2 regions of the Chryseobacterium sp. T20 genome follow, and region 1 is predicted to be linked to the other one. Evidence: riboswitches for the same ligand, from Rfam matches in the RefSeq annotation. Region 1 holds a riboswitch; the other holds the start of a gene.

The links. Region 1 has a riboswitch for thiamine pyrophosphate ahead of ACMA47_RS15380 (TonB-dependent receptor). Riboswitches for the same ligand answer to the same signal wherever they lie in the genome.
Region 2: linked by a shared signal. The riboswitch ahead of pnuC (nicotinamide riboside transporter PnuC) and the one ahead of ACMA47_RS15380 (TonB-dependent receptor) in region 1 are both predicted to bind thiamine pyrophosphate.

Annotation. Positions count from the first base shown of each region.
Region 1 covers NZ_JBLFDU010000006.1:169,889-175,696, reverse strand. Annotated here, with positions in the region: gene ACMA47_RS15385 (hypothetical protein) at 1-578, opposite strand, end outside; gene ACMA47_RS15380 (TonB-dependent receptor) at 775-2,892, opposite strand; TPP riboswitch at 2,997-3,088, opposite strand; gene ACMA47_RS15375 (WG repeat-containing protein) at 3,278-4,057, opposite strand; gene ACMA47_RS15370 (bifunctional aconitate hydratase 2/2-methylisocitrate dehydratase) at 4,336-5,808, shown strand, end outside.
Region 2 covers NZ_JBLFDU010000001.1:169,905-175,712, reverse strand. Annotated here, with positions in the region: gene ACMA47_RS00815 (YdeI/OmpD-associated family protein) at 1-223, shown strand, start outside; gene ACMA47_RS00810 (TonB-dependent receptor) at 328-2,937, opposite strand; gene ACMA47_RS00805 (alpha-ketoglutarate-dependent dioxygenase AlkB family protein) at 3,316-3,927, shown strand; TPP riboswitch at 4,019-4,125, shown strand; gene pnuC (nicotinamide riboside transporter PnuC) at 4,151-4,747, shown strand; gene ACMA47_RS00795 (hypothetical protein) at 4,734-5,765, shown strand.

The sequences.
Region 1 (5,808 bases):
GAAACATTATTGAAAGATTTTTTTCCAAAAAGAAGTTCCTGTTGGGTAAACGCCAGGTATAAAATTCCAAGAACCGGAATAACCAGAAGGAAAATCCAAAGAATTGTTTTTTTGAATTTAAAATCCTTTTCGCGATTCACTGTGGCATTCACTTTTTCCCCGTTATTGATATCTGAGAATCTGATTTCTTCCAATCCGTAAAAGTCCGGGCGTCCGGATTCTATTCTTTTCCCCTTGAAATGAGTGTGCCCTTCTTCAATGAAGACTGTTCCAAGGTTTTGAATTTCAAGAACCTGTTCGGCCTGAAGTTTTTTCTTCCAAAAATCAGTCTGAATTTTAAGATCACTTTTCGAAGCTTCCAAAGACATCTGTTTTTGTTCTGCAATAAAAGCAGCAAGATCTTCAGTCTGTACTTCGTAATCTATTGTAAATTCAATCTGACTGGCCGGAGGCAGAATGCTCCCGTTTTCAGAATTAATAATTGCCTTAGAATTTTTCAGTGAAAACACCCCAAAGCCTGGAACTGTGGCAGTTCCAAATTGTTTTAAGTATTCTAAAATATATGCTGAAATATTCATTTGGCAGCAAATTTATAACTTTTTCGGGACTTTTTGTAATATTTAATGGATATAAAAAAGACTGCCGAAGCAGCCTTTTGATTATTTTGTACAAAAAAAGGAATACGACTATTTAAACTCCTTTTTTTAAGCTTAAAAAGGACAAAACTGCTAAAACTAATTTATAAATTTAAATATCCGTGTTCCTGATCTTTTGCTATTGTATTTTCCAGCTTATTCCAAACATAAAGTTCGTTCCTGCCTGTGAAAAATAATACGGTTGACCTTCATAAACAGATCCGTTGTTCACATATTTCCTGTTGAACAGGTTATTCACCAATAGCTTTAATGCAATTTCGTTATTAGCAATTTTAAACTGATACTGAGCATTGAAATCTGTCAGGAAATAATCTTTAAGCTGAAGATTTTCATCTTCGGTATTGTCCAGATATTGTTTTCCAACATACTGATTCATTAAAGCAAACTGGAAATTCTTTGTAGGATTGAATTTCAGGCTTAGATTGGCAATTACATTCGGCGAGAATGAAATCTGGGTATTTCCAAGGCTCTTAGGAACATCTCCATTTTGAATATTGAAATCCTGGTTTCTGTTCTGGCTTAACGTTACATTTCCTGAAACCTCCCATTGCTTGGATAATTTGGCCAAAGCACCAACTTCAATACCTCTTCTGTAACTCTTCCCTGAATTTGTTCTGATAAATGCTCCTACGTTATTCAGTTCTCCATTCAACACCAACTGGTTCACATAATACATATAATAAACATTGGCCGTCAACGAAACAATTCCGAACTGTTTTTCAAAACCAGCCTCAATGTCGTGAAGTTTTTCTGCTTTCACATCATTATTCGCCATCAAATCATCTCTGTTCGGTTCACGATGAGCGTGAGCGTATGAAAGGAAAATTTTACCTCCGTCAATTCTGTAATTCACTCCGGCTTTTGGATTAAAGAACAACCAGTTTTTACTTAAATCTGCACCTTCTCCATCACCTGCCATCAGGATTTTAGTATTATAATTAATTTTTCTAAGCTGTAAATCACCAAAGAATTCAAAATTATCTACTCTTAATAAAGCTTTTGCAAAACCTGAGACTTCATTCTTCACAGAGCGGTTTCTGTAATATTCGCTTTCATCAATCTGAGGGAAAAATACTCCCGTCACATTTCCATAATGCCTTCCGTAATACTGATTCACAACGGCACCAAAGTTCAGATCCAGATTGTCAAACTTCCCGTACAATGTAGAAACCATTCCGTAGAAATCATTATTCAGCCATTTTTTTCTGATAAAATCTGAGTATTTTATCGTTTGCCCACCTTCAATGATATTAGGCAGATTGTACCTGGAGAAAAGATTTCCCTGCTTATAATTTTCATAATATCCTTTTCCTTTTGTATAGTGGAACGTGGTTTCAAGATTCCAGCGGTCGCTGAATTTCTGTTCCCAAAGCAACTGATAATGATTCTGTCTGTAGTTATCTGTTTCATTATCATAGAAACTTACAATATTCTCCCAATTGGCATCGTAGATGGCTCCTGAAATATTGAATTTCGGATCCGTTTCCCAGGTCTTTCGGTCAATACCATTCCAGGCCTGATAGGTTTTCTCTTTACCTCCAAAAGCCATTAAACGCAATTTTGTATTCCCTTCTTCAAATAAAGCAGTAAAGTTATAAGAATGTAAGTTCGATGAAGCTCTGTCTATATATCCGTCAGAATGAATATGGGTATATCTTCCCATCACGGAAAGACGGTTTTTCCAGAATTTCCCGGAACCTATTTCAGCTGAATATTTATAGGTATTAAATGATCCGTAGCTGTCGTCTGTTTTAAAATAAAACTTCTCTTCCGGATCTTTAGAAAGTACGTTAATACTTGCTCCAAAGGCAGAAACCCCGTTATTGGAAGTTCCTACTCCTCTCTGAATGACAATCTGTGAGGCAGAACTTGTTAAATCCGGAACATTGACAAAAAATGTACCCTGGCTTTCAGAATCGTTGTATGGAACACCATTCATCATGACATTGATAGCACTTCCTGAAACTCCACGAATTCTGAAACCGGTATATCCTACACCGTTTCCAGCATCTGAAGTAGAAATAATGGAGGTTTGATTTTTCAAAAGAATAGGAAGATCCTGTCCCAGATTCTTACTGTCCAGATCTTTCTGTACATTGATGATTTCCTTTGCTACCGGCAGTCTTTTGGTAAAGTTAACGGCTTCAATTTCCCTGACCTTTAGGGAATCCTTATTTTGAGCCTGGATAAAAGCTACAGAGCCTACACTAAGCCCTAAAAAAAATAATCCTTTCATTCTATAAATCTTTGACATTTAATGAATAAAAGGGGTGATTATGAGATAATTGACAAATAGTAAATGATACGTGATGTTTATCGATCATTTATCGCTAATCATCCATCAATTATTTAAATGGTTCCCTAAACAGCATTACCTGTTCCAGGTTCATTGGGTATAATCTCAGCCTGTTAAAGCACCCCTTTATTTCAGCCGCAAAATTACAAAAAATATATGAATTGGAATTAGGGTTTCGAGATGCGGGATAGTGGGTTACGAGGTGCGAGATTCGGGGTATTGGGTTTCGGGATACATGGATGGTTATGGAATGAAAAATAGGAGTTATCAAATGAATCATTCATCATTCATCATTCATCATTCATCATTTATAATTTATAATTATTTAGTACGTTTTGTTGTTCGCATCGATATAGTAGTAATTCGAGCCGTCTTTTGTCACTTCAAACATCTTGCCCAGTTTCCAGCTGAAGTTTCGTTTAATATTGGAATATTCAAAAGGAATGATAATCTTATTATTAACATCAATGATTCCAAATTTATCATTATTGGAAGCAACAATCATAGGATTAGCCACATCATCCCCTTCCAGAATGAACAGATACTGATATTGAGGATAGATCTGATATTGTCTGTAATCGGCTGCATTCACAAACTTTGATTTTTCAATGATTCCGTAAAAACCATTCAGGATATAGGCCTGAAATAGCTGTTGTTTATATTCTTCAAACTTACACTTTCCAAAATCTGCTTCTTTGAACTGATATACTCTCTTTCCAGACTGATCTATACGGTAAGAAATCATATTTTTTTCTACAGTAGCATATTCTTTTGTTCCAAATTTTCTGACTTTTTCATTAGGAGAATTCAGAAGGTTACAGTCTTCATAAAAAAATACGGCAATATGATATTCCGGCTGGATAATAAATTTCCCATTCTGATTGACATACCCGAACTGATCTCCTTTTTTCTTAGGAATCAAAACAGGAAGATCTTTGTTGATCACCACCAGATCAGCATTAGGTTTATTAGCTGCAACTGCTTTTTTAACCGTGCTTTTTGTTCCTTTCTTCACGGGAACTTTCTTCACAGATTTGGTCTGCGAGAAAACGAAAATCGAAATAAAAACACATAAAACATTCAGGATATTTTTCATATTCTCCATTTGTTTACAAAAATACGACCAAAAATAGATATTATAAAATTCATATTTATAAAGAATCTAAATAATTTCATTCTTATAAAATAGTAAAATTTCGTAATTTTGGGAACATTTTGAATTGTTTGATAATTTTAAAAAACTTTTGAAAAAGTGTAGATTATGCTGACTTTATTCGGTTAATGTTGCATCAAAATGCGAGAACTCAAAATGTCATTAACTGTATTTGTACAGACCGGTAAAGAAAAAGCAGGCCTACCTTTAATTTTGAAAGACCTTCTATTATGAGTATTTATAAGGATTACATCAAAGAGATTGAAGAAAGAAAAACCCAAGGGCTTCATCCAAAGCCAATTGATGGGGCTGAATTACTAAGCGAAATCATTACACAAATTAAAGATTCAGGTAATGCTGACCGATCAGATTCTCTTAAATTTTTCATTTATAACACACTACCCGGAACGACAAGTGCAGCGGGAGTGAAAGCAAAATTTTTAAAAGAAATTATTCTAGGTGAATCCGTAGTAGAAGAAATTTCCCCTGCATATGCCTTTGAATTGTTATCTCACATGAAAGGTGGACCTTCTATTGAAGTATTGCTGGATCTTGCTCTAGGTAACGATCCTGCAACAGCTAAAGAAGCAGCCAACGTTCTTAAAACTCAGGTTTTCCTTTATGAAGCGGATACAAACCGTCTGAAAGAAGCATTCAACAGCGGAAACGAAATTGCAAAAGAAATTCTTGAAAGCTACGCAAAAGCTGAATTCTTCACTAAACTTCCTGAAGTTGCAGAAGAAATCAAAGTAGTAACATTTATCGCTGGTGAAGGAGACATCTCTACAGATTTACTTTCTCCGGGTAACCAGGCGCACTCAAGATCAGACCGTGAACTTCACGGAAAATGTATGATCACTCCTGAAGCTCAGGAAGAAATCAAAGCTTTACAGGCACAACATCCTGATGCAAGTGTGATGCTTATTGCTGAAAAAGGAACAATGGGTGTAGGTTCATCAAGAATGTCCGGAGTAAACAATGTTGCTCTTTGGACTGGAAAACAGGCAAGCCCATATGTACCATTCGTAAACATTGCTCCTATTGTAGGAGGAACCAACGGGATTTCTCCAATTTTCCTTACCACAGTAGACGTTACCGGAGGTATCGGTATCGACCTTAAAAACTGGGTGAAGAAAGTTGACGAAAACGGAAACCCTGTTCGTAACGAAAATGGAGACATCGTTCTTGAAGAAGCGTATTCAGTAGCAACAGGAACTGTTTTAACAATCAATACAAAAGAAAAGAAATTATATAACGGTGATCAGGAATTGATCGACCTTACCAAATCTTTCACTCCTCAAAAGATGGAATTCATCAAAGCAGGTGGATCTTATGCTATCGTATTTGGTAAGAAGTTACAGACATTTGCCGCTCAGCTTTTAGGAGTTGAAGCTCCAGTTGTTTTTGCTCCATCAAAAGAAATTTCTCACGAAGGACAAGGACTTACTGCTGTAGAAAAGATTTTCAACAGAAATGCTGTGGGAACTACACCAGGAAAAGTTTTACACGCTGGTTCAGACGTTCGTGTACAGGTAAATATCGTTGGATCTCAGGACACAACAGGTCTTATGACTTCTCAGGAGCTTGAATCTATGGCAGCAACTGTGATTTCTCCAATTGTTGACGGTGCTTACCAGTCAGGATGTCACACTGCTTCTGTTTGGGATAAAAAAGCTCAGGCTAACATTCCGAAACTAATGAAG
Region 2 (5,808 bases), on a different contig from region 1:
GAATATTCTGGATAGTGTAGAAGATCTTACCATTCCTGAAGACCTGAGTGAAGCATTTAAACTACATGAAGGTTCTGAAACCTATTTTTTAAGTTTGAGCAAATCCATGAAAAAAATGCTTCTGCAATGGATTGTGCTTGCCAAAAGACCCGAAACCAGAAAAAATCGTATTGATGAAATTGCCAGACAGGCCGCTCAACATAAAAAACCTAAAAATTTTTAAGCTGTAAAAAGATAGAATCTTATTTTTGATGCTTATGATGAAAATAGGCTGTCCCATTTTTGGGACAGCCTATTCAATTGATTCATTATTGAAATGAAATTATCTTAGAATCTCAAAGTGGCTGCAACAGACCAGGTTCTTCCAAAACCAAGGAATCCTGTATTACCGTCTGCAACACCTTGATACACTCTGCCAGCTTCCTGATACGTTTTTCCGGCATCCGGACCATTCGCAATTTTATCACCTGCGAAGATATTGGAGCTTAATTCAGAAATATAATATTTGTTGAATAAGTTGTACACGTTCGCTCTCAATGTTAAAGATTTTTTCGCATCCAATGTGAACTTGTAAGAAGCACCAACATCAAATAAATGATAGCTTGGCAATTTTACAATTCCTTTTTCTCTTGCCGCTTCAGTAAGGAAATTGATCGGGTTGAACTGAGCATAAAGCTTGTCATAATATTCCCAGTTAGCATCAATACTGAATGCTTTGGTGATATTGTAATCTGCACCGATGCTTGCAGTTGTTTGAGCAGCATCTCCAACTTTCAGGTCTTTGATATTGATGGTTCCGGTTGCCCCAGCTATTTCCTGGTTGTTCTGAACATCAAGGATGTTGAAGTTAGCATTTCCTTTATATTTCCAGTTACCCATTGATACCATTCCTCTTAATCTTAGGTTGGTAAAAGGTCTGGCTTTTGCTTCCAATTCGATTCCCTGGTGAAGCTGACCTACGTTCAAGGCATTGTAGAAATAAGCGCTTCCAAGATTAAGTTGAGGGAATTTTGCAACATCTGCCGCTGTAGCATTGAATGTTCTTGAAATAAATCTGTCATCCCACTGCGTTCTGTAAGCATTGATGTTCACATCTATATAACGCGATTTGAAACCATATCCTAACTCCACAGAGAAAATTCTTTCATTCTTAGCATCATTATAGATATTCTGGTTGGACGGGAATAATGCATTGAATAAAGGCTGTCTTGAGATAACCCCTGTATTGAAAAATACATTGTGGTGATCGTCAATATTATAGTTGGCACCTCCTTTTACAATATATCCTGTTTTGTGGTACCATTTTGTCTCCTGGTTTCCTGGCGTATACAGCATATAATCCACTCTCTTATAATATTGCTCAGAAACAGATCCCTGAACAGATGCACTTAGCTTCTCAGAACTGTACTCAACCATTCCATAAATACCTGCCCATTTTACCAGCCCTTCATTATGGATCGATACTTTCTGAGCATCTTTAAGCTTCGTAAGAGGTTCCGGTTTTACCGTTTGATTGATATAATATCCTTTTGGAGCATTTGCTGTACCAGGAACAAATAAAGCATCTGATCCCAACATATCCGTTACAATGTCATACAAAGCTCCTTTGTAAGTCTTAAGATCAATCCCTCCGTTAAAAGTCCAGTTATTTTTCTTATAATTAAGGTCAGCAATCACACCATACCAGTCATGAGCATTGATACTCTGCTTTCTCACGATACCAGTTGTTCCGTTCAGAGTAGATACATATTGCCCGTTATAATCACCAGGAGAACCTGCAGGAGCAGTAAAGGTTGATTTCTGGAAGCTATTTCCATTATAATCCGTTACCATACCGCCTCTGTTATAACGATAAATCATATCCCAGTTGATTGTACCGTCACCACCTGCACCATAATTCATGAAGTTCATAGTTTGTCCGGCTGCGTTTTTGATAGAACCGTTAAGTCCGGTACCACCGCCACCGCGTCCCCATGAACCATAAAGAACTGTGGATAATTTCAGATTGTCATTCATTGTCCAGTCCCAGTTCAATGATGCGATAGGCTTATGATAGAAGTTAGGAGCCAGGTTGAACTGAGAACCATTCAACATTCCTGTTTGTGGATTGTATCTTCTTCCATAAGTTTCAAACTGTTGCAATGTTGCTACGTTCGCTCCTGTTGCAGAAGATCTTCTCGTATCGTGTACCTGTGGTGCTCCGGTAGCGATAAAATTGAACGCATGCTTTTCATTAGGCTTAAATCCTGTAGAGAAAAACCACGAGTAACCTTCACCTTTTGTTCCATTGATGTATCCGTCACCTTGCCAACGGGAAAGCAATACGGTTGTTCCCCATTTGTTTTTTAATCCTGAAGAGTACATAGCAGATATTCTGGAGTAGTTGTCATTTCCAACTTCTCCTTTCACCATTGCTTTTTGTTCAGAATCGGTAGCTTTGGTTACAATATTGATCGTTCCTCCTACAGATGGAACTACAAATTTAGAAGCTCCCAAACCTCTTTGGATCTGAATATTGCTGGCAATGTCAGCCAACCCAGTCCAGTTAGACCAGTACACAGTTCCTCCCTGCATATCATTCACCGGCTGTCCGTTGATGATCACTGCAATGTTGGCCCCGTCAAAACCTCTCATGTTGATTCTGCTGTCTCCGAAACCACCACCTACTTTGGTAACATAAACGGATGGAGTAGACTTCATAATTTCAGGGAATTCTCTGTTTCCCAGTTTTTCCTGAATTTCTGCAGCTTTAATGTTGGAAACTGCAACAGGTGTTTTTCTCTCTTTGGCTGTTTGGGAAAGGTTTCTACCTACCAACATAACCTCATCAATAGATTTAGATTTCTCTAAAGAATCCTTCGTACTCTGCCCATAATAAATGGCGGCCGTAGGTAATACAAGCGCTATAATTAGTCGCTTTTTAAAAGTAATGCTCATGAAATAAACTAGCGTGTTTGATTTTAAGGCTGCAAAGATGAATAATTATTTTTGAATTAAGTATTAAATCTTCCCGAAGTGACATCCTATTGTGTGCATATAATACATTATTACTCGTTTTTTTGAATGTATTAATTATTTCAGATATTTAATTTACAATTTGTTATAAAAGTGAATTATATAAAAAAGAAGGTTGTTTTTAACGAATAAAAATAATGATATAGCTTTTGTAAAAATCTACCATTATGTATTTTGTTCTAATGATCTTTATTGTTTGATTTATTTTGTATCATTATTGATATATTTGTAGATATTATTTGTATCAAATTCGTTTCCTCAGAGAACATAAGGTTTTCTGTTATTTTAAAAACTAAAAATATGACCCAGCTCAGCTTGTTCGATTCAGAAGATTTATATGAATTTCCAAAAGACCTATTGGAATACAGAGAACATTTCCTGAGTCAGGAGGAAGCGGATAATCTTAAATATCATCTGCTTGAAACATCTCCCTGGAAACAACGTACTCAGAAAATGTATGACAAAACGGTTCTGACACCACGCCTAACAGCCTGGTATGGTGATCCGAAAACGGATTATCCATTAGGAAATGGTGAAGTGGATAACAACCTCTGGACTCCCGAATTATTTTCTTTAAAGCAAAGGATCGAAGAAACATTCGGCTATCAGTTCAATTCTGTATTGCTTAACCTTTACAGGGATCATAACGATTCTGTTGCCTGGCATCGGGATAAGGAAAGCAGATATGGAAAACGTCCTGTGATTGCATCTTTAAGTTTAGGACAGACCAGAAACTTTGATTTCAGGAAAAAGGATCATCATCAGAGTAAATACAGCCTACCACTTCCTAATGGCTCATTATTGATTATGAAAGGTGATCTTCAGGAAAACTGGGAGCATAGAATTGCTAAGTCTGTATCCTCCATGAAGGAACGTATTAATCTTACATTCCGGTTAGTTCAGGAAGCATAGGATATTTTTTTTAAAGGATAAATAGAAGTATTATATTTCCAAAATTAAAAGCCTGAAGTCCTTTCTTTTTCCACAAAAAAGCTGCACCTTTGTCCCAACAATGGGGTGCTACAGAACAGTGGCTGAGATGATACCCAGGAATGTACTTCCACACCTGATCCGGATAATGCCGGCGTAGGGATTGCTTACTGATCATCTCATCATTTGATTTCCAATAATTAATATGATGCAGGACATTTTAAAACAAATTACCTTACCGGAATGGTTCGGAGTCTTATTTTCAGTCATTCAGGTTTTACTGGCTCGTAAAAACAACGTCAACAACTATCTTTTCGGAATTGCAGGGATTCTTCTTACGTTGTATGTGATGCTTACTTCCAAGCTGTACGCTGAATTTACCTTAAATCTTTATTATCTGGTCATGAGTATCTATGGATGGCTGTATTGGAAATTCGGGAAGCAAAAATCAGAAATGGAAATTTCCGTTACCAGCACCACAGAAAAGTGGATTACCGGAGGAATTGTTTTGGGAACTTTTATCTTATTCTGGTCTTTTCTGACCCATTTTACTGATTCGGATGTTCCGGTCTGGGATTCTCTGGTGAGTGCTTTTGCCTGGGCGGGAATGTGGCTGATGGCAAGACGGAAAATTGAAAACTGGGTGATATTGAACGTAAGTAATATTATTTCTATCCCTTTAATGATCCATAAAGAATTGTATCTCTATGCTGTTTTGACATCATTCTTATTTTTAGTAGCCATCTCCGGATATATAGAGTGGCAGAAAATCATTAAATCCAAAGCTAATGCTGAGCACTAAAGAGATCAGACAGGAACTTCATGGAGATTCTGGAATTTCTGATGAGGTAATACAATATATTCACGAAGAAGGATTACTGAAGATCTGGGTTCCCAAAAAATATGGAGGACTCGGCTATCGTTTTGAAGAAGGACTTAAAGCTTTATTTGGTTGGGCAGAAACCGATGGAAGCTTTGGCTGGATGCTGACACTTTGTGCCGGAGCCAATTACTTCTCCAGAAATATCAAACCTGAAGTTGCTCAATTACTGTTCACCCATTCTGAAACCTGTTTTGGCGGCAGCGGAATGATTGGCGGTACAGCAGAAAAACAAGATGACAGTACTTATCTGATCAATGGTTCATGGAATTTTGCAACCGGAGCACCTCATCTGACCCATTTCACATTGAATGCCAAGATTACGGAAAACGGGAAACCTATAATGGATAAAGACGGTAATGAGATCATTCACTCATTCATTATTCCGAAAGAAAGGGCTCAAATTATTCCTAACTGGAAATCTATGGGAATGAAAGCCAGCGGCACCTATTCATTCACTGTTGAAAATGTTCTCGTTAGTGAAGAGTACAGCTTTGTGTATGATACCTTTTTCACCAAGGATATTCTGGACACTATTCCGTTTCGGGTTTTTGCAGATCTGACGCTTTTGGTCAATTATTTAGGAATGGCTTCTCATTTTATTGAAGAGGCAGAATTGATTCGTCCTGAGATCCATTTCAAAAGTTTCACAGAGTCTGTTGAAAAACATTTGGAAAAAGTACTAAACATTGCCAGAGAAGTAGAAAATATACTGGGTGATCATAAAGAGATTTCAGGTGATCAACAACACGAGATTCATCAATATGGAGTAGAGCTGGTTCAAAGATTGTCCCATCAGATTCTTACTATTTATACACAACTGGGAATCCGGGCAACGGATACCAATTCTGCAGTGTATCAGGTATTCTGTGACTATTTTACAGCGGCTATGCATTCCAATTTCAGACCTTTCGCTGATGATTTGGACTTTTCTTTCTGAGCAGAAAATTTTTCTGTGAAAATCCGGTGCTGACTTATCGCTA